DNA from 4 places in the Streptomyces sp. NBC_00094 genome. Region 1 is predicted to be linked to each of the others. Evidence: riboswitches for the same ligand, from Rfam matches in the RefSeq annotation. Region 1 holds a riboswitch; each other region holds the start of a gene.

The links. Region 1 has a riboswitch for cyclic di-AMP ahead of OG580_RS30485 (LysM peptidoglycan-binding domain-containing M23 family metallopeptidase). Riboswitches for the same ligand answer to the same signal wherever they lie in the genome.
Region 2: it holds a riboswitch for cyclic di-AMP, as region 1 does, so the genes downstream of both, OG580_RS04525 (C40 family peptidase) here and OG580_RS30485 (LysM peptidoglycan-binding domain-containing M23 family metallopeptidase) in region 1, are expected to answer to the same signal.
Region 3: it holds a riboswitch for cyclic di-AMP, as region 1 does, so the genes downstream of both, OG580_RS27215 (M23 family metallopeptidase) here and OG580_RS30485 (LysM peptidoglycan-binding domain-containing M23 family metallopeptidase) in region 1, are expected to answer to the same signal.
Region 4: it holds a riboswitch for cyclic di-AMP, as region 1 does, so the genes downstream of both, OG580_RS35010 (LysM peptidoglycan-binding domain-containing protein) here and OG580_RS30485 (LysM peptidoglycan-binding domain-containing M23 family metallopeptidase) in region 1, are expected to answer to the same signal.

The regions. Positions count from the first base shown of each region.
Region 1 covers NZ_JAPEMB010000001.1:6,828,931-6,833,989, reverse strand. Annotated here, with positions in the region: gene OG580_RS30500 (STM4012 family radical SAM protein) at 1-1,048, shown strand, start outside; gene OG580_RS30495 (STM4011 family radical SAM protein) at 1,059-1,973, shown strand; gene OG580_RS30490 (SGNH/GDSL hydrolase family protein) at 1,960-2,754, opposite strand; gene OG580_RS30485 (LysM peptidoglycan-binding domain-containing M23 family metallopeptidase) at 2,949-3,971, opposite strand; cyclic di-AMP (ydaO/yuaA leader) riboswitch at 3,976-4,165, opposite strand; gene OG580_RS30480 (tyrosine-protein phosphatase) at 4,527-5,059, shown strand, end outside.
Region 2 covers NZ_JAPEMB010000001.1:1,084,458-1,089,516, reverse strand. Annotated here, with positions in the region: gene bioB (biotin synthase BioB) at 1-780, opposite strand, end outside; gene OG580_RS04535 (8-amino-7-oxononanoate synthase) at 924-2,105, shown strand; gene OG580_RS04530 (ATP-binding protein) at 2,277-2,735, shown strand; gene OG580_RS04525 (C40 family peptidase) at 2,843-3,319, opposite strand; cyclic di-AMP (ydaO/yuaA leader) riboswitch at 3,323-3,529, opposite strand; partial or broken gene OG580_RS04520 (hypothetical protein) at 3,844-4,059, opposite strand; gene OG580_RS04515 (hypothetical protein) at 4,095-4,415, shown strand; gene OG580_RS04510 (urease subunit gamma) at 4,467-4,769, shown strand; gene OG580_RS04505 (urease subunit beta) at 4,783-5,059, shown strand, end outside.
Region 3 covers NZ_JAPEMB010000001.1:6,115,015-6,120,073, reverse strand. Annotated here, with positions in the region: gene OG580_RS27230 (bifunctional GNAT family N-acetyltransferase/acetate--CoA ligase family protein) at 1-855, opposite strand, end outside; gene OG580_RS27225 (HPr family phosphocarrier protein) at 1,030-1,311, shown strand; gene OG580_RS27220 (GntR family transcriptional regulator) at 1,479-2,162, opposite strand; gene OG580_RS27215 (M23 family metallopeptidase) at 2,347-3,129, opposite strand; cyclic di-AMP (ydaO/yuaA leader) riboswitch at 3,142-3,305, opposite strand; gene OG580_RS27210 (pitrilysin family protein) at 3,516-4,883, opposite strand; gene OG580_RS27205 (pitrilysin family protein) at 4,910-5,059, opposite strand, start outside.
Region 4 covers NZ_JAPEMB010000001.1:7,937,611-7,942,669, reverse strand. Annotated here, with positions in the region: gene OG580_RS35020 (phosphocholine-specific phospholipase C) at 1-1,135, shown strand, start outside; gene OG580_RS35015 (hypothetical protein) at 1,328-1,987, opposite strand; cyclic di-AMP (ydaO/yuaA leader) riboswitch at 2,365-2,551, shown strand; gene OG580_RS35010 (LysM peptidoglycan-binding domain-containing protein) at 2,553-3,464, shown strand; gene OG580_RS35005 (phosphoribosyltransferase family protein) at 3,458-4,744, opposite strand; gene OG580_RS35000 (hypothetical protein) at 4,850-5,059, opposite strand, start outside.

The DNA of each region.
Region 1 (5,059 bases):
GGTGCGGTTCGCCACGGCCGCGTTCGGCGGCGGCACGCCCACCTTCCTCACCGCCGGCGAGCTGGAGCGGCTGTGCGACATCGCCGAGAAGCGGATGGGGGTGGATCTGCGGGCCGTGCCGCTCTCCGTCGAGACCTCGCCCGCGACCGCGACCGCCGACCGGCTGGCGCTGCTCGCCGAGCGGGGCGCGACCCGGCTCAGCATCGGGGTGCAGAGCTTCGTGGAGGCCGAGGCGCGGGCGGCCGTGCGGCCGCAGCGCCGCGCCGACGTCGAGGCCGCGCTCGGCCGGATCCGGGACACCGGCGTGCCGGTCCTCAACATCGACCTGATCTACGGGATCGACGGGCAGACGGAGGCGTCCTGGCGCTCCTCGCTCGACGCGGCCCTCGCCTGGCGGCCCGAGGAGCTGTACCTCTACCCGCTGTACGTGCGGCCGCTCACCGGCCTCGGCCGGCTCTCCCCCGCCGCCGACCGGGAGTGGGACGAGCAGCGGCTGGGCCTCTACCGGTACGGCCGGGACCACCTCCGCGCGCACGGCTACGAGCAGGTGTCGATGCGGATGTTCCGGCGGACGGACGCCGCTCCCCTCGGCCCGGACGACTACGCGTGCCAGACGGACGGGATGATCGGCCTGGGCTGTGGGGCCCGCTCGTACACCTCGGCACTGCACTACTCCTTCGACTACGCGGTCGACATGCGGGAGATCCGCTCGATCATCGACGCCTACACGGAGACGCAGGACTTCTCGCGGGCCGAGGTGGGCCGGTGGGTCGACGCCGGGGAGGCCCGCCGCCGTCATCTGCTCCAGTCCCTGCTCCAGGCCGAGGGCATGTCGGTCGACGCGTACGAGGAGCGGTTCGGCTCCTCGCCCTTCGCGGACTTCCCGGCGGAGCTGGCCCGGTTCGAAGCCTTCGGCTGGCTCGACGGGGACGCCCCCACGGGGCTGCTGCGGCTCTCGCCGGAGGGGCTCGCGTACTCGGACGGGCTCGGACCGGAGCTGTTCTCCTCTGGTGTGCGGGCCGCCATGGCCGCGTACGAGCCGAAGTAGGGGGCGCGGCATGGATCTGACCCTGCTCTACCGTGGGCCGCTCTCCTCCTGTGACTTCGACTGCCCCTACTGTCCCTTCGCCAAGCGCCGGGACAGCCGCGAGCAGTTGCGAGCGGACCGGGCCGCGCTCGACCGGTTCACGGAGTGGGCCGCCGGGCAGACGGGCGACCGGCTGCGGATCCTCTTCACCCCGTGGGGCGAGGGCCTGGTGCGCTCCTGGTACCGGCGGGCGCTTGTCGACCTGTCGCGGCTGCCGCACGTCGAGCGGGTGGCGATCCAGACCAATCTGAGCTGCCGCACCGACTGGCTGGCGGAGGCGGACCCGGAGAGCGTGGCCCTCTGGTGCACGTACCACCCGGGCCAGACGCCGTACGAGCGGTTCCTCGGCAAGTGCCGCGAGCTGTCGGACCGGGGCATCCGGTTCAGCGTCGGCGTGGTCGGCCTGCCCGAGCACCGGGAGGACGCCCGCCGGCTGCGCGCCGACCTGCCGCCGCACGTCTACCTCTGGGTGAACGCGGCCGAGGGGCACACGTACACGGACGCGGAGGCCGAGGAGTGGACGGGAATCGATCCGCTCTTCCCGTACAGCAGACGGCCGCACCGCTCGGCGGGGCTGCCGTGCCGTACCGGCGAGTCGGTGATCTCGGTGGACGGCGAGGGGACGGTGCGGCGCTGCCACTTCGTCAAGGCCGAGCTGGGCAACCTGTACGACGGCTCGTACCGCGCCGCGCTCCGGCCCCGGGCCTGCCCCCTCGGCGTCTGCGACTGTCACATCGGCTACGTCCATCTGGAGACGCTGCCGCTGTACGACGTGTTCGCCGGCGGGGTCCTGGAGCGGATCCCGGCCGGCGGTCCGTCGCCTCTCGGAAGACCTCTCGGAAGACCTCTCGGAAGCGCTCTCGGAGCGGCTCTCAGAGAGGCATGAGGTCGGGGCGCTTGGCCTCGACGTGGTCGCCCGAGCTCTCGCCCCGCAGCCTGCGTCCGATCCAGGGCACGAGGTACTCCTTGGCCCAGTGGATGTCGTCGCGGCGCACCTCCAGCGTGCCGCGCGGGGGGCGCGGCGGCCACGGCTGGTCCGGGTCCGCGGGCACGGGCATGCCGAGGACCTGCGCGGCGCGCAGGGCGACCCGGGTGTGGCCGTCGGGCGAGAGGTGCAGCCGGTCGTCGTCCCAGGCCTGCAGGTCCTGGACCGACTTGAGGGACCACAGGTCGAGCACCGGGCAGTCGTAGCGGTCCGCGATGGACCGGACGTGGGCGGTGTAGGTGGCGATCTTGCCGCGCAGGTGCCGGAGCACGGGGATGTCACGGGTGTCGAAGCCGGTGGTCACCATCACGGTGCCGACGGCGGAGGTCAGGTCCGCGACGGCGCGCTCGAAGCGCTCGGCCACGTCGTCGGGGTCCGTGCCGGGACGGATGATGTCGTTGCCGCCGGCACAGAAGGTCACCAGGTCGGGGGCGAGTTCCTTCGCCCGGGGGACCTGTTCCGCCACGATCTGATCGAGAAGGCGCCCGCGTACGGCCAGGTTGGCGTAGCGGAAGGCGTCGTGCTCCGGCAGCTGGTCGGCGAGCAGGACCGCGAAACGGTCCGCCCAGCCGACATACGTCCCGTCGGGCCCGGGGTCTCCGACGCCCTCGGTGAAGCTGTCACCGATCGCCGCGTACGACCCGAATGCGTTCTTGTCTGTTGATCTCGAATCGTCTGCCACGGGAGCACATCCTTCCCTTTCGGCTGTGACCTACGCGACCGTAAGGAAGGGTTGACGGAGCGTGAGATATGCCACCGATAAAGATTCCGCCAAGCCGGAATAGGTCTCGGAATGTGTCAGGAACGCCGAAGGCCCGGCAGGAAACGCCGACGGCCCGGCACAGGAGTGCCGGGCCGTCGTTCGAGCGAGGGGTCTCAGATGGAGACGCCGTGCTGGCGCAGGTACGCGAGCGGGTCCACGTCGGAGCCGTAGCTCGGCGAGGTGCGGATCTCGAAGTGGAGGTGCGGTCCGGTGGAGTTGCCGGTGGAGCCGGAGAGGCCGATCTGCTGGCCACCGCTCACGGACTGGCCGGAGGAGATGGCGAGGGAGGAGAGGTGCGCGTACTGCGAGTAGCTGCCGTCGGCGTGCTGGATGACGACCTCGTTGCCGTAGGCGCCGCTCCAGCCGGCCGAGACGACGGTGCCGGCGCCGACGGCGCGGACGGTCGTACCGGAGGAGGCGATGAAGTCGACACCGGTGTGGTAGCCGGAGGACCACATGGAGCCGGAGGCGCGGTACGGGGTGGAGATGCCGCCGCTGACCGGGGAGACCCAGCCGGAAGCGGAGGCGGAGGAGCCGGTGGAGCGCGACGAGGTCGACGCGTCCGACTGGGCGGCGGTGGAGGTCGGGGCGGAGGAGCGCTCGCTGCTGCGGGAGGCGCGGGTCTCGTCGCCGGAGCCCTGCGAGGAGCTGCTCTTGCTGCTCTTCGGGCTGCTCTTCGGCGTGCTCTTCGGGGCGGCGGCCTTGGGCGCGGCGCTCTTCGGAGTGGCGGCCGCGGTGCTCTTGGCGCCGAGGGTGAGCTTCATGCCGGGCAGGATCAGCGAGGGGTTCTCACCGACGACCTGGCGGTTGTCCTCGTACAGCTTCTGCCAGCCGCCCGAGAGGTGGTGCTCGGTGGCGATCTTCGACAGGTAGTCGCCGCTGACGACGGAGTACGTCGTCGGCGCGGCCTTCACGGCGGCGGCGGGCGCGGCCTGGAGGGCGGCGGGGGCCTTCGCCTGAGCGGCGACGGCCACGACCTGGCCCGACACGGCGGCCGGGGCGGCCGGCTCGACGGCGTGGGCGGCGGTCGCACCGAAGAGCGGAAGGGCGACGACGGCACCTCCGGTACCGGCGGCGACGATTCCACGCGTGATGGGGTTGATCTTGGGGCGGCGGTGCTTACCGTTCGCGGGCATGACGAATTCCTCTCCGGCGCCTACGAGGTGAGCTGTCGGGTTCGGACTGGAGATGCCCGGCCGCGTTCTCACGCGGCTTCACCCCAAAGCCGTCCTGCGTCGCGGGACCGGCGTACTTCCTGGGTCCCCCGCTCCTGCCACGTTCGGGATGAGTGCGGATTCCGGACGGTGGCAGGATTCGGCGGTCCGACCGGATTGACGGTGACGCTAGACGAGTGGGGTCGGAGCGAACAAGCCGTAAATATCGCCCGGCATTACCTCGGTCGAATTCCGGGCGGAAATCCGGTCACCCTCCGTCGATGACGGTCCTTCGATTTCCTTTTTCCGTACGGGATTTGCTCCGGGCCGTCAGCCACGATCCGTCACCTCTATGACCCTGCTCACGCGGCACCCCGTCATCTCACCCTCAAACAGGGCTTGTTCTACCCAACATCCCATTTCGGACAGATCGCCCATTCCCGTCCGAGGGGGTGCGCTACCCCCTCCCCACCTGGATGATTGCCCTAGGAACCGATCTCGCATCGGGCGCCCGAACGTCGACACCCAGGAGCATCCGTGACGCAGCAGCTGCCGCAGGTCCCGCCCACCGAAGCGAACGAGCCCGAGCTGGCGGAGGTCCGCAACTTCCGGGACGTGGGCGGCCTGCCGACGACGGACGGGCGCGCCGTGCGGCCCGGTCGCCTCTTCCGCAGCGGCCACCTGGCCCACGCGACCGAGGCGGACGCCGCCTTCCTCGCCTCGCTGGGCCTGCACACCGTCTTCGACTTCCGCAACGAGGCCGACGTCAGGATCGAGGGCGCGGACGTCGAACTCCCCGGCGTGCGGAACGTGAACATACCGCTCAACGACCCGGCCGACGGCAAGGAGTTCTGGAAGCTGGTGCGCGACGGCGACATCGCCCAGCTGCGGGAGATCCTGGGCGACGACAAGGCGGCGACCCGAATGTCCGACTCGTACCGGAAGATGGTGATCGAGCGGACCTCGGAGCACAGCCGGATCCTGCACGCCATGGCGGAGGAGAGCGTCCCGGCCCTGATGCACTGCGCCGCGGGCAAGGACCGGGCCGGCCTCTCCATCGCCATCACGCT
Region 2 (5,059 bases), 5.7 Mb from region 1:
CGCGAGGATCCGCAGGCAGCGCTGCGGGGTGAGGTTCCACTCCTTCGCGAGCGGCGTGCCCTCGAAGGGGATGAGGAAGTTGACGGGCACCGAGTCCGAGTCCAGGTCGCGCAGTGCGTACACGACGTCGACGAGGTCCTCGTCGGTCTCGCCCATGCCCGCGATCAGACCCGAGCAGGCCGACAGACCGGCGGCGTGCGCCTTCTGCACGGTGTCCACCCGGTCCGCGTACGTGTGGGTCTTGGTGATCCCCTCGTACGTCGCCTCGGACGTGTTCAGGTTGTGGTTGTACGCGTCGGCGCCGGCGTCCCGCAGCCGCTCCGCCTGACCGTCGGAGAGCAGACCGAGGCAGGCGCACACCTCGACGCCCTCGTTCTGCTCCTTGATCGCCTCGATGGTCCTGCCGACCCGCTCGACGTCCCGGTCCGTCGGACCGCGCCCGCTCGCGACCAGGCAGACACGCTTGGCGCCGCCGGCGACGCCCGCCGCGGCGGCCTGGGACGCCTCGTCCGGCTTCAGCCACGTGTACTTGAGGATCTCGGCCTTGGAGCCGAGTCGCTGCGAACAGTACGAGCAGTCCTCGGGGCACAGCCCCGACTTCAGGTTGACGAGGTAGTTGAGCTTCACCCGCCGCCCGAACCACTGACGGCGCACCTTGCCGGCCGCCGCCACCACATCGAGCAGCTCGTCGTCGGAGGTCGCCAGTACGGCGAGCGCTTCTTCACGGGTCGGCAGCTCGCGCCGCAGCCCCTTCTCCACCAGCGTGTTCAGCAGGTCCATAAGCGCTGATCCTTGCCTACCGCCCACCCCCGGGCCAAGGAGGAACCGAACAAACGCCGCCGAACGAGGTGTGTGGATGACCACATCCCGACCTCGGCACGCTCCGGTTAAGGTCTGTGCGCTGCCTACAAAAGGATCGCCGCATGCCACAGGCCGACGACGCCCGGGCCGAGGGCCCGCGCCGGACCGCGTTCGACTGGACCGACGCCGAGGCGCGCCGCCGGGCGGCTGCCGGCCTCGTCCGTACGCTGCGGCCCAGGGCCGCCGAATCGGACCTCCTCGACCTGGCGAGCAACGACTACCTCGGCCTGACCCGGCGCCCGGCGGTCACCGAGGCGGCGGCCGAGGCGGCCCGGCGCTGGGGCGCCGGCTCCACCGGCTCGCGGCTCGTCACCGGGACGACCCGGCTGCACACCCGGCTCGAACGCGAACTCGCCGAGTTCTGCGGATTCGAGGCGGCCCTCGTCTTCTCCTCCGGCTACACCGCCAACCTCGCCGTGCTCACCGCGCTCGGCGGCCGGGACTCGCTGATCGTCTCGGACGCCTCCAACCACGCGTCCATCGTGGACGGCTGTCGGCTCGCGCGCGCCGAGACGGCCGTGGTCCCGCACACCGACCCCGAGTCCGTACGCAAGACCCTTGAGGCGCGTCCGGAGCGGCGGGCCCTCGTCGTCAGCGACTCCGTCTTCTCCGTCGACGGGGACAAGGCGCCGCTGCCGGAGCTCGCCGAGGCCTGCCGCGCCCACGGCGCGGGTCTCGTCGTCGACGACGCCCACGGCTTCGGCGTCCTCGGCGACGGCGGCCGGGGCGCCCTGCACGAGGCCGGTCTCGCGGGCGACGAGGACGTCGTCGCGACCCTCACCCTCTCCAAGTCCCTGGGCAGCCAGGGCGGCGCCGTCCTCGGCCCCGCCCGAGTCGTCGAGCACCTGGTGAACGCGGCGCGCACCTTCATCTTCGACACCGGTCTCGCACCGGCCGCCGCGGGCGGCGCGCTCGCGAGCCTGCGGCTGATCGCCGCCGAACCGGAGCTCGCCGGGCGGGCGCGCACGGTCGCCACCACCCTGTACGAGCTGCTCACGGCGGCCGGACTGACGGCCGCCCGGCCGGACGCGGCCGTCGTGTCGGTGCGCGCCCCCTCGCCGGAGGCGGCGCTGCGCTGGGCCGCCGACTGCCGCGAACAGGGCCTGGCGGTCGGCTGCTTCAGGCCGCCGTCCGTCCCGGACGGCATCTCGCGGCTGCGTCTCACGGCCCGCGCCGACCTGACGGACGCCGAGGTCGCGCGGGCGGTGGAGACGATCCTGCGGACGGCGCCCGACGCCGTCTGACCCGTCGGCCAGGGTGCCCAAGAGCGTTTCCGGGCAGCAGAGTTCACCGCTTCGGGCGATAGATGCGCACATATCGTGGTGGAACGCCACCCGGGGCGGCACGATCGGTGGCACTCTGACGCGAAGCGCAAACCGGGGCGGCGTCCCCGGTGGGAAAGGGACAGCGTCGCCATGGCAGACCATCTGGAAGCATCCGTCACTCTGCCGAGCGATCCCGCCTCGGTTCCCACGGCACGGAGGTACGTCGCGGACGTCCTGGGCGATTGGGGGCTCGACGGAGCCGCGGAGACCGCGGACTCCATTCGGCTGATCGTCTCGGAGCTGGCCACCAACGCCGTCCAGCACACCTTCGGGCAGTCGCCGACCTTCACGGTCGACCTCCGGCTGGAGCGGGAGGAACGGCTGCACATCGGTGTGACCGACAGCCATCCCCGCTGGCCCCGCCGTCTCCCGGCGGCGGTCCAGCAGGACAACGGCCGCGGCATGGTCATCATCCGGGTCCTGGCGGCGGAGGCCGGCGGCCGTCTCTCGGTCACCCCGACCGAGGAGGGCGGCAAGACGGTCTGGATCACGATCCCGTGGACGGCCGCCGTCGTCCGGGCCGGCTCGGCCGGCGTGCAGCTCCTCTGAAGCGTGTCGCGGAGGGCTGTGATGCGCTTGGGGGCCTGTCCCGGCCGTGAGAGGTGCGGCGGCGCCACCGCACCCTTCACTCACCAGGGGTCAGCGCCCGGGGTCCGTCACCGGACGCGGCCGTAGTAGACCTTCGACGACCAGATTCTGTCGAGCTTCACCCACGAGCCCGTCTTGGGCGAGTGCCAGATCTTGCCGCTGCCGGCGTAGATGCCGACGTGGTAGACACGTCCGCCCGAGTGGAAGAAGACCAGGTCCCCCTTCTGCCGGCTGGAGGCGGAGATGTGCCGGGTCTTGTTGTACTGCTGCTGCGCTGTGCGGGGCAGCGACTTGCCCGCCTTCTTGTACGCGTAGAGCGTCAGGCCGGAGCAGTCGAACCGTGTCGGTCCGGTGGCTCCGTACCGGTAAGGCGATCCCTTCTTGGCGGCGGCGACGTTCAATGCCTTGTTCGCGTAGGCCGTCGCCGCCTGGGCCTCCGGTGCCGCACCTGGTGCGAACAACGTGCCGCCGACGGCGGCGAGGGTGAGAGCCGAGACGGCTCCGGCCCGGGACAGCAGGGACGGGACATGCATCTGCGCGGTCATGCGCAACCCTTCGTCAGCCGCCTGAGAAGGATGACCTGTCGGGTTCGGGCAGGCGAAGATGCCCGGCCGCGGCTGCGGCTTCACCCCAAGGAACGGCCCCGCTGCGAAAACAGCGCGAACGTCCCGTACTGATTGGGTCCTCCACTCCTGCCGATCCACTCCTGTCGACCAGACGTCCGGGACAGCGGCAGGACTCGGCGTCCGCCCGGACCGCCCCGCCGCGGCGGCGGGGGCTTGTCGTCGTCACGGATCTTGACCCACGACATGGGTGAAAACCGAGCTGAAACGGCGATATGTGAGGCTCCTCACGACTGATCCATTCGGGTGGACAAGAAGCCTTTGTGATCTTTGGAGGTTTGGCCTACGAGCCGCGTACCAGCGATGGAACGTTCGATTCCGCCAAATGCGTACACCTGTTGCGCAACTCGCCCGCTTCCTGTGTCGACTCGTCGACTACGCCGAACGGGGGAGGGATTCTGCGACGCGTGTCGGCCGACCGGCCCTCGACACGACACGCGTGAATGTCAACTCGCCCGACTCCGGGGGGCGGTGAACCGGTCCGTCCGGTGCTCCCCGTCCAACACCCTTGAGGCGCACGCCAATGTGCCCGCGCGCACCTCGTTCTCGCCCCGTATATGCATGAGCGTCAGGGCCTCGCGGGGCGCCTCGACCCGTCCCACCAGCGCCTGAGCCGCACGCAACGCCCCATAGGTATGCGTATCTCTGGATGGACTGATCTTCGATCGAGGCGGCCTGGCCGAGGCGGGTGGTCTCCATGTCGCAGGAGAGCGTCCGCATCGTGCCGTGGCTCGCCGACCTGGTCGACCGCGTCGTATACGGCGGTGAGCGGGCGGTCGGCCCGGTCTCCGCGCTGCGCCCGATCGACTTCGCCGCGGGCCGACAACGCCGCTTCGGCATCGCCGCCCATCACCGCGACCCCGGCGCCTCCTGGCGAGTGCCCGGCAGCTCCCGGCGATCGGATGATCATGGAAACGCAAAGCCGGAGTTAACGAGCCGGAAAAACTTCCGCCCTAACGTGCAATGTCCGGCCGCGTACCGCTTCTCCGCAGCTCAACACGGCGTTGACGCTGGGTAGGGTCCGCAGCTGTCCGGGTGCCGTCCCGGTCGACGACTGTGAGGTGGAAGAGTGCAACTGAGCCCGCACGAACAGGAACGCCTGCTCATTCATGTCGCGGCCGACGTGGCCGAGAAGCGCCGGGCGCGGGGTGTGCGGCTCAACCACCCCGAGGCCGTCGCCCTGCTCACCTCCCACATCCTGGAAGGCGCCAGGGACGGCCGCACCGTCGCGGAGCTGATGGCCTCCGGGCGCAAGGTGCTCACCCGTGACGAGGTCATGGACGGCATCCCCGAGATGATCCACGACGTCCAGGTCGAGGCCACCTTCCCGGACGGCACCAAGCTCGTCACCGTCCACGACCCGATCGTCTGAGCGGGGCGCGCCGATGATCCCCGGAGAGATCCTGTACGCGGAGGACCCCGTGACCCTCAACGAGGGGCGCCCCGTCACCCGCGTGACCGTTCTCAACGCCGCCGACCGCCCCGTGCAGGTCGGCTCCCACTACCACTTCGCCGAGGTCAACCCCGGCCTGGAGTTCGACCGCGCCGCCGCGCGCGGGCACCGCCTCCACATCGCCGCCGGAACCGCCGTCCGCTTCGAACCCGGCATCCCCGTCGAGGTCGAACTCGTCCCGATCGCCGGCCGCCGGATCGTCCCGGGGC
Region 3 (5,059 bases), 710 kb from region 1:
GGGGTGTGCGGGGACTCCGTCGAACTCCGTCGGCCCGTCGGTGAGCGCGGCGTTCACCGCGTACATCCGGCCGGTGAAGCCGGCCCCGAGCAGGTTGCGGAGCACCGTCCGGCCGACCCCGCCGGGCGTCCGGCCCGCTCCGACGACCGCGACGGACCGTGGGGTGAGGAGCCGCTGGACGGACCGCGCCTCCGCCCGCTGCTCCCGTGCGCGCTGGACGGCGAGGGAGCGGTCGGTCGGTTCGAGGTCGAGGTGGAGGCGGACGGAGCCGTCCTCGAAGCTCCGCTTCTGGGTGTAGCCGGCGTCGGTGAAGACCTTGATCATCTTGTTGTTGGCGGGGAGCACCTCCGCGGCGAAGCGGCGGATGTCCCGCTCGCGCGCGACCGCCGCGATGTGTTCGAGGAGGGCGGAGGCGACTCCGCGCCCCTGGTGCGCGTCCTGGACGAGGAAGGCGACCTCGGCCTCGTCGGCCGGGAACGAGGCGGGCATGCCCCGGTCGTCGATGCGGTCGTAGCGGACGGTGGCGATGAACTCCCCGCCGATGGTCGCGGCGAGGCCCACCCGGTCGACGAAGTCGTGGTGGGTGAAGCGGTGGACGTCCTTGGCGGAGAGGCGTGGGTAGGGCGCGAAGAAGCGGTAGTACTTCGACTCGTCCGAGACCTGCTCGTAGAAGCTGACCAGCCGGTCGGCGTCGTCGGTGGTGATGGGCCTGATGCGCGCGGTGCCGCCGTCCCGGAGCACGACGTCGGCCTCCCAGTGGTCGGGGTAGGCATGCTCCGGTGACGCAGGTGGTGCCGGTTGATCCACTGATGCCGGTCGATCCGCCGCTTCCGACTGCTCCGACGCGCTCTCCATGGGGCCAGACTACGGCCGGTGTACGACACCGGCACCGGTCGCGCGGCGAGTGGGCTCCGGGCAAGGTGGGGAGGACCGAAAGGCGGTCCGGTCCGGGCCGAAGGTCGGCACGAGCACCGCGCGTCCCGTGAGAGACTGGTCTAGACAACCCCTTAAGACTTGAAGGGCAACACCATGGCTGAGCGCCGCGTCAACGTCGGCTGGGCCGAGGGCCTCCACGCCCGCCCCGCGTCCATCTTCGTCCGTGCCGCCACGGCTTCCGGCGTTCCGGTGACGATCGCCAAGTCCGACGGCACCCCCGTGAACGCCGCGTCGATGCTCGCGGTGCTCGGCCTGGGCGCGCAGGGCGGCGAGGAGATCGTCCTCGCTTCGGAGGCCGACGGCGCCGAGATCGCGCTGGACCGTCTCGCGAAGCTGGTCGCCGAGGGTCTCGACGAGCTCCCCGAGACCGTCTGACCCGGTCGCGCCGACCCGGTCACGACGTACCGTACGACGAAAACCGTGGCTGCCGACATTTCGGCGGCCACGGTTTTTGCTTTTCCGGAACCAGTGCTTTCGGGCTCCTTTTCGGGCAGCACGAAACAGCCCCAAAGAATTCCTATTCTTTGTATACGGTGCGCACGTTAATTCCGACCGCTCGCCGTGTTGACGACATGTTGCGAAACCCTCACACGGCCGCGCTCGGGCCTTTTGAGCCGATGCAGCGCCAACGAGCGCTCGGCATGCAGGGCCGTCAGCGCTCTGGCCCGCTCGGCGTCACCGCGCGCGACGGCGTCCACGATGGCGCCGTGCTCCGACCAGGCCTCCACGGGCTGGACGGGCTGATCGACCGCGTACATCCAGGCGATCTTGTGCCGTAGCTGGGTGAGCAGCGCCGTCAGGGCCGGGCTGCCCGAAGCCTGCGCGAGCGTCTCGTGGAACCAGCCGCCGAGCGAGCGCAGGTCCTCGCCCTGGCCCCGCCTGGCCCGCTCCTGACCCAGCCTGACCAGGCCGCGCAACACCTTCAGGTGCGCCTCGGTGCGCCGCTGCGCGGCACGGGCGGCCCCCAGGGGTTCGAGCAGCGCCCGCATGTCGAGCAGATCGGCCGCCTCCTGCTCGGTGGGCTCGGCGACATGGGCGCCGGCGTGGCGACGGGTGACGACGAAGCCCTCGGACTCCAGGGTGCGCAGGGCCTCGCGGACCGGGACACGGGAGACCCCGTAGCGGCGGGCGAGCTGCTCCTCGGTCAGCCGCCCTCCCCGCTCGAAGACACCGGAGACGATGTCGTCCCGGATCGCCGTGCATACCGATTGCGCGGGAACGCGCATGTCCGACCTCCGCCTTGATCCGCGCGAGACAATTCGAGCGACGCCTGTTCTGCGTCTGTTCCGCGACTCTATTGCAGTAGGCCGGAATTTCCGATGCCCCCGTGGAATCCAGGGATATGTTTCGGTCAACGAAAAGCCCCGGCTCAGTACGAGCCGGGGCTTTTGCGACGCGGTGCGGGTGACGTCAGAGACTGACGCCCCGGGAGCGGAGGTAGGAGATCGGGTTCAGGTCCGAGCCGTACTCGGAGCCGGTCCGGGCCTCGAAGTGGAGGTGCGGGCCGGTCGAGTTGCCGCTCGATCCCGAGACGCCTATCTGCTGGCCGGGCTCGACGGTCTGGCCGACGTAGACCCCGATGGACGAGAGGTGCCCGTACTGGGTGTACGTGCCGTCGTTCATCCGGATCACGATGTTGTTGCCGTACGCGCCGCCCCAGCCGGCCTCGACGACGGTGCCGGAGCCGACGGAGACGACCCGGCTGCCGTAGGACGCGTGGAAGTCGATGCCGGAGTGGCTGCCGGAGGACCAGAGCGAGCCACCGGTCTTGTAGCCGGTGGTCACGTACGAACCGGCCACGGGGAGCTGGAAGGAGTTGAGGCGGCGGCGCTCGGCCTCGCGGGCTGCGCGCTCCCTCTCCTCGCGGACCTCCTTGGCGCGGGCCTCGGCCTTGCGCTTCGCCTCCGCACGGGCCTCGGCCTGGACCTTCGCCTTGGCGACGGCCTCGAAGGCCTCCTGCTCCTGGGCGGCGGCCTGGGCGTCGATCCGGTCCGAGAGGGAGTCCTCGGTGATCACCTGCGTGAGGCCGGTGTCCTCGACGGAGCGGTTGTCCGTGTCGGCGGCGAGCGCCGGGGAAGCGAAGGTTCCGATGACGCCGGTGGTGGCGAGCGTCGCGACACCGGCGATGCCCACGCTGCGGCGCGCCATCCGGCTCGGACCACGATGCTTCCCGGTGGCACGGGTGAACGCCATGTAGTGGCTGATCCTTTCCTTCCTTCTCGCCTACCGGGTTAGCTGACGGGTTCGGAGCAGGAAGGTCTCCTACGAGCCCCTCCGTACGAGACGAAGGCGCCCGATTCACCCCAGGGACTGTGTGGGTCCCCGGCTCCCCAGGCTCGCGCCTGACGGGGACTCGGCGATGACTGTCCGTTGCCGCGGATGCGGCACGTGCAACTGCCGGACAGCCGCACCGACGCTATGCGGATCGTCTTTCAATCACCAAACAGACACGCCCGTTTGTAAGACATACCACAGGGCAGACGACCACTCATATGCACAACTCGGACATAGCGGAAGGCCCCGACGAAATCATGACGTCGGGGCCTCCGTTGCCGGGTCCGGCAGGTGCGATCAGCCGATCAGCCTGCCACGACGGTGACTTCACCGATGCCGAGCGCGCGCACCGGCTCCGCGATCTGCGCCGCGTCGCCCACGAGCACGGTGACGAGCCGGTCCACCGGGAAGGCGTTGACCACGGCCGCGGTCGCCTCCACGGTGCCGGTCTCGGCGAGGAGCGCGTACAACCGGGCCTGGTAGTCGTCCGGGAGATGCTGCTCCACCTGGTCGGCGAGCGTCCCGGCGACCGAGGCGGCCGTCTCGTACTTGAGCGGAGCCACACCCACCAGGTTCTGCACGGCCGTCTCGCGCTCGGCGTCCGTGAGGCCCTCCGCGGCGAGGGTCCGCAGCACCTTCCACAGGTCGTCAAGTGCCGGGCCGGTGTTGGGCGTGTCGATCGAGCCGCTGATGGCGAGCATCGACGCGCCGTTCCCCTCGGCGTCGGAGCGGAGCACCTGCCCGAAGGCCCGCACGCCGTACGTGTAGCCCTTCTCCTCGCGCAGGACCCGGTCGAGACGCGAGGTGAGCGTGCCACCGAGGCAGTACGTGCCCAGGATCTGGGCGGCCCAGACCCTGTCGTGCCGGTCCGCACCGATCCGGCCGATGAGCAACTGCGTCTGGACGGCGCCGGGCCGGTCCACGATGACGACCCGTCCGGTGTCGTCGGCGGTGATCGGCGGCATCGGGAGCGGCTCGGCCGGCTCGCCGGTCCAGGCGCCCAGGGTCTCGGCCAGGACCTTGTCCAGGTCCACGCCCGTCAGATCGCCGACGACCACGGCGGTGGCCGTGCCGGGGCGGACGTACGCCTCGTAGAAGGCGCGGACCGCGGCGGCGTCGATCGCGACGACCGTCTCCTCCGTGCCCTGGCGCGGCCGGGACATCCGGGACTCGGCCGGGAAGAGCTCCTTGGAGAGCTGCTTGGCAGCGCGGCGGGCCGGGTTGGCCGACTCGTGCGGGATCTCGTCGAGGCGGTTGCGCACCAGGCGCTCCACCTCGCTCTCCAGGAACGCCGGGGCGATCAGGGCCTCGGAGACCAGCCCGAGCGCCTTGGGCAGCCGGGAGACCGGGACCTCCAGGGAGACCCGTACGCCCGGGTGGTCCGCGTGCGCGTCGAGCGTGGCGCCGCAGCGCTCCAGGTCGGCCGCGAACTCCTCGGCGGTGCGCTGGTCCGTGCCCTCGAAGAGCGCGCGGGCCATGATCGTGGCGACACCGTCGAGACCTGCCGGCTCGGCGTCCAGCGGAGCCGGCAGGAAGATCTCCACGGCGACGACCTGCTGGCCGGGACGGTGACTGGTCAGGACCGTCAGCCCGTTGGTCAGCGCCCCCCGGTCCGGGGCGGGGAAGGCCCACGGCCTGGCGACACCCGGCCGCGGCTGCGGGTGGAAGTCCATGCTGGTCAAAGACACGGCAGCGTCGGTCACTGGTCCGCTCCCTCTTCCTCGTCGCTGTCGCTCTGTTCGGTGCTGACCGGCTCGTAGACGAGCACCGCGCGGTTGTCGGGGCGCAGCTTGGCCGCGGCGACCGCCTGCACCTCCTCGGCGGTGATGTCCAGGACCCGGTCGACGGC
Region 4 (5,059 bases), 1.1 Mb from region 1:
CTACGCCCCGCCCGGGGACGGCGCGCACTTCGTCGACCTCGTCTACCGCGCGCTGGCGGCCGACGCCGAGGTCTTCGACTCGACGGTGATGATCCTCAACTACGACGAGAACGACGGGTTCTTCGACCACGTGCCGCCGCCGGTGGCCCCGCCCGGGACCCCGGGCGAGTACCTCGACGGCGCGCCGATCGGGCTGGGCTTCCGCGTCCCGATGGTTGTCATGTCCCCGTGGACCCGGGGTGGTTGGGTGAGCTCGGAGGTCTTCGACCACACCTCCGTCCTGCGCTTCATGGAGACCTGGACGGCGGCCCTCGGTACACCGGCCACCTGCCCGAACATCAGCGCCTGGCGGCGCCGGGTGACGGGCGACCTGACGAGCGTCTTCGACTTCGCCCACCCCGTGTACGGAGTGCCCGCCGGCCTCCCGTCCACGGCGAAGGTGATCGGCCAGGCCACCTGCGGCCCGCTGCCGAACCCGGCGCCCCAGAACAACGCGCTGCCCGCCCAGGAGTCCGGCACCCGCCCGGCGCGCGCCCTGCCGTACCAGGTGAACGGCAACCTCGACCGGTTCGAGTTCGGGTCCGCGGGCAAGATCCTGGCCTGGTTCTCGATGACGAACCAGGGGGCCGAAGCCAAGCGGGCGGCGCACTTCTCCATCCACCCGCACCAGCACCGCGACACGGCGGCCTGGCAGTACACCGTCGACCCGGGCGGCACGGCCTCCGACTACTTCAACATCGGGCTGGGACACGGCTCCGGGAAGTACGACATCTCGATGATGGGCCCCAACCGCTTCCTGCGGCGTTTCATCGGTGACGCGTCCAAGGCGGGCAAGGCCGTGGAGGTCGCGGCCCGGTTCGCGCCCGAGGCAGGGTCGGGCCGGACGGCCCTGTGGCTGAAGATGACCAACACCTCGGCCGGACCGGTGACCTTCACGATCCGCTCGAACGCCTACCGCTCGGACGGGCCGTGGACGTACACGGTTCCGGCGAACTCCAGCCGCGAGGACTACTTCAACGCGGTGGCCTACAACGGCGGCTGGTACGACTTCACGATCCTCGCCGACATCGACGGCACCTGGTCGCGTCGGTACACGGGTCACATCGAGTCCGGAGCCCCGAGCGTCACCGGCTGACCCCGGCCGACCTCCGCCGCTTTCGGGAGGCAGCCGACTGCCGGGCGACGGTCGAGACCGTCGCCCGGCGAGTGCCTGAGTGGCCGGGGGTACGTCGGCGACCGGCGGCTGCGTCGGCGTCCGGGCGGGTTCGTCGGCGTCCGGGCGGGTTCATCAGCGTCCGGGCGGGTTCATCAGTGGTCGTAGGGTGCGTCAGCGACCGGCGAGCTCGGCGCGGCGGATCGTGGCGTCGAGGAGGCCCACCGCGTCGGCGGCCGTCCGGCCGGGGGCCCGGTTCCACGGTCCGATCAGCTCGCGCCACCCCTGCGACCGCAGCTCGGTCATGATCCAGGCCGCCGCCTCGTTCATGGTGTCCGCGCTCCCGTAGCCGAGGCGGTGGGCGGCGAGGAGGGCGCCGCAGACGCACCGGGCCCCCCGGACGTCGCGCAGCTTGTACGGGGCGTTCTGCCAGCCCCATTCCGTGAGCACCAGACGCGCGTAACCCAGGTGCACCGAGGGTCGCAGCTCGGCCCGGCCGATGCGGCGCCAGGCATGGAGACGGTCCGGGAGTACGGCTCCGATCCGCCCGGGCAGCCGGCGCTCGGCCGGAGCCGGCGGCGGCAGCGCGTCGAGCGCGTCGGCCACGAGCCGGTCCACGGGCACGGAGAGCAGGGCCCGCCAGTCGGCTCGCTCCGGCCCGGGTTCCAGCGTGGGTCTCCACCCGGGTTCCCCCGCGACTTCCGGTGCGGGTTCCCGTGTGGGGGTGGTCCAGTCCGTGACGATGCGCTGCCAGGTGGCGCTCTCGAAGAGGGCGGCCGCCTCGCGATCGAGGGCGTCAGGGCTGGGCGGGGTGGTCGTGGGCGTGGGCGACATCGTGGGACTCCTGGGTCGGGTGGATCCCATCTTTCAAGAAGAATGTCTGGTTTGCGACTTTTAGCCACTCGGGCGCACCCGCCTCACGCCTGCCGCACTCCCACGCGAGCGAAGGGCCCATCAGGGTCAATTTCCGCCCATTTGCTCACCAACGGAATTACATCGCATATTCGGACATTGTTCGCCGGGTGATGCGGTTCACTTTTCCCGCACCCGGCCACGGACCAGAACACCCGGAGGCCGTACCGCGCACGGAAGTTCGGTGGGCCCGGAGCTCGGTCGATCTTGAATTACCGGAATTCGGTGATCCTTTCCCCCGAGAAGCGGATCCTCTCCCCTTGTTATCCGCCGCATTACTGGCCTACGGTCACCCCCATTCGAGCGGAACGCCTAATCCTGCCGCCGCTTGAAACACCTCCCATTTCACCCGACGGCAGGAGCGGGGGACCCACGAATTCGCCGGTCCGGAATCCGGAACGGCTCGGGGTGAAGCCGCGTGCTCGCGGCCGGACATCTCCCGTCCGAACCCGACAGCTCACCCCGCAGGCGCCGGAGAGGAACCGTCATGCCTGCTCACGGTAAGCACCGCCGCCCCCGCCGCCACACCGTCTCCCGTGGCCTCGCACTCGCAGGCACAGGCGGAGTCGCCCTCGCTCTGCCGCTGATCGTCCCCGCCACGGCCGGCGCCGAGACCGTCTCGGCCGCACCGAAGGCCGCCACGACCGCGCCGACCGCCGCTGTCGCGGCACCCGCGGCTCTCGCGGCACCGTCCGCGCCGACCGCGCCCGCCGCCACCCGCACGTACACCGTGGTGAGCGGCGACTCGCTTTCCCTGATCGCCCGGAAGAAGGGAATTCAGGGCGGCTGGAAGTCGATTTACCGGGCCAACAAGGCGGCCGTGGGTGACAATCCGTCACTCATTCACCCCGGTCTCGAACTGACGATTCGTCGGAATTCCGCGAAGGCCGCCCCCGCGCCGGAGAACGCCCGGAAGAAGAGCTCCGCCACGACCGACCGCGCGAGCCGCTCCGAGCGCCGCGCGGCCCCGGCCACCGGTACGTCGGGCGCCTCCGCGGCGCAGGCCGCCCCCGCCGCCGCCCCCGCCCCCGCCGCCGCCCCCGCCGTCCAGGCGGCCCCGGCGGCCGCCACCCAGTACCCCGACAACCTCGACGGCTGGATCCGGGAGTCGCTGGCCATCATGGCGCAGCACGGCATCCCCGGTTCGTACGACGGAATCCTCCGCAACGTCATGCGCGAGTCCTCGGGCAACCCCCAGGCCATCAACCTCTGGGACTCCAACGCCGCGGCCGGCACCCCCTCGAAGGGCCTGCTCCAGGTGATCCAGCCGACCTTCGACGCCTACCACGTGCCGGGCACGTCCACCGACCTGTTCGACCCGGTCGCCAACATCACGGCCGCCTGCAACTACGCGGCCGACCGCTACGGCTCCATCGACAACGTCAACGGGGCCTACTGAGGCCGGAAGTGCCCCGCGAACCAGGAGGTGGCGAGCTCCGCCACCTCCTCCAGGGCACCTGGCTCCTCGAAGAGATGGGTGGCGCCCTCCACGACGGTCAGCCGGTTCTCGCAGCGCAGCAGTGACTGCGCCCGCCGGTTGAGGTCCAGCACGAGCGCGTCCCGGCCGCCCACCACGAGGAGGGTCGGGGCGCGCACCCCGGCCAGGCGGTCGCCCGCCAGGTCGGGCCTGCCCCCGCGCGAGACGACGGCGGCGACGCCGGAGCCCGGATCGGCCGCCGCCCACAGCGCGGCGGCCGCGCCCGTGCTCGCCCCGAAGTAGCCGAGCGGCAACCCGGCGCTCTCGGGTCGGGCGGCCAGCCACTCCGTGGCGCTCACGAGTCGGCCGGCGAGGAGCGGGGTGTCGAAGACATGCGCCCGGTCGACCGCCTCGGCCTCGGTGAGCAGGTCGAACAGCAGCGTTCCCAGGCCCGCCTTGTTCAGGGCGTCCGCGACCGACCGGTTGCGCGGGCTGTGCCGGCTGCTGCCGCTTCCATGGGCGAACAGGACGATGCCCGCCGCTCCGTCGGGCACGGCGAGCCGCCCGGCGAGGGTTGCCCCGGTCGCCGGGATCCGCACGTCCCAGTCCCGGACGACGGGCCCCTGCACGGCCCGGATCCGATCGAGACAGGCGAGCACCTCCGCGTCGGACGTCTGCGAGAAGTCCCCGTAGAACTGGCCGATCGCGTAGAAGAAGTCGGGCTCGCGGACGCTGACGGTCTCGTCTGCCTCGCCCCCGAGGCGAGTGGTCCAGCCGTGCGGCGCGACCGGCACCGCGAGGACGATCCGCGCGGCCCCCTTGGCACGGACCACCCGGCAGGCGGCCAGGGCCGTGGCGCCCGTGGCGAGCCCGTCGTCGACGATGACGACCGTCCTGCCGTCCAACGGCACGGGCTCCCGGCCACCCCGGTAGCGACGAGTGCGCTGTTCGAGCTCGACACTCTCGCGCTTCTCCACGGCCGCGAGGTCCCGCTCCCCCACCCCGGTCTCGCGCAGCACCCGCTCGTTGAGGACCCGGACACCGCCCTCGCCGAGCGCGCCCATGGCGAGCTCCGGCTGGTACGGCACCCCCAGCTTCCGCACGAGACAGATGTCGAGGGGCGCGCCGAGCGCGTCGGCGACCTGCGCGGCCACCGGAACCCCGCCGCGCGGGAGGCCCAGGACCACGACGTCCTGCCCCTTGAGGTGGTCGAGACGGGCGGCGAGCTGCCGGCCCGCGTCGGTGCGATCGCTGAACTCCATGGTTCGCCGCCCTTCCGCGTCCGCGGCCGGGCCCGGGGCGGAACGGTGTGCCCCGTCCCCTGCCCATCCCTCCAGCGTAGACGGGTCACCGCGGAGGGAGACGGGTCAGCGGGACTGCAGGGCGTCGAGGGCTACGGCCTGGGCTATCGCGAGCCGCCGGTCCAGCTCCGGGTCGGCTATGTCCACCACGTACCGGTCGCGGACTCCGAAGATCTTCTCGACGGACATGACGGGCCGGCCTGCCTCCGCGAAGTCGAAGTGGTACGGCACGACGAAGGGGAGCAGCTCCGTGAAGGGCAGGAACTCCCAGACGCG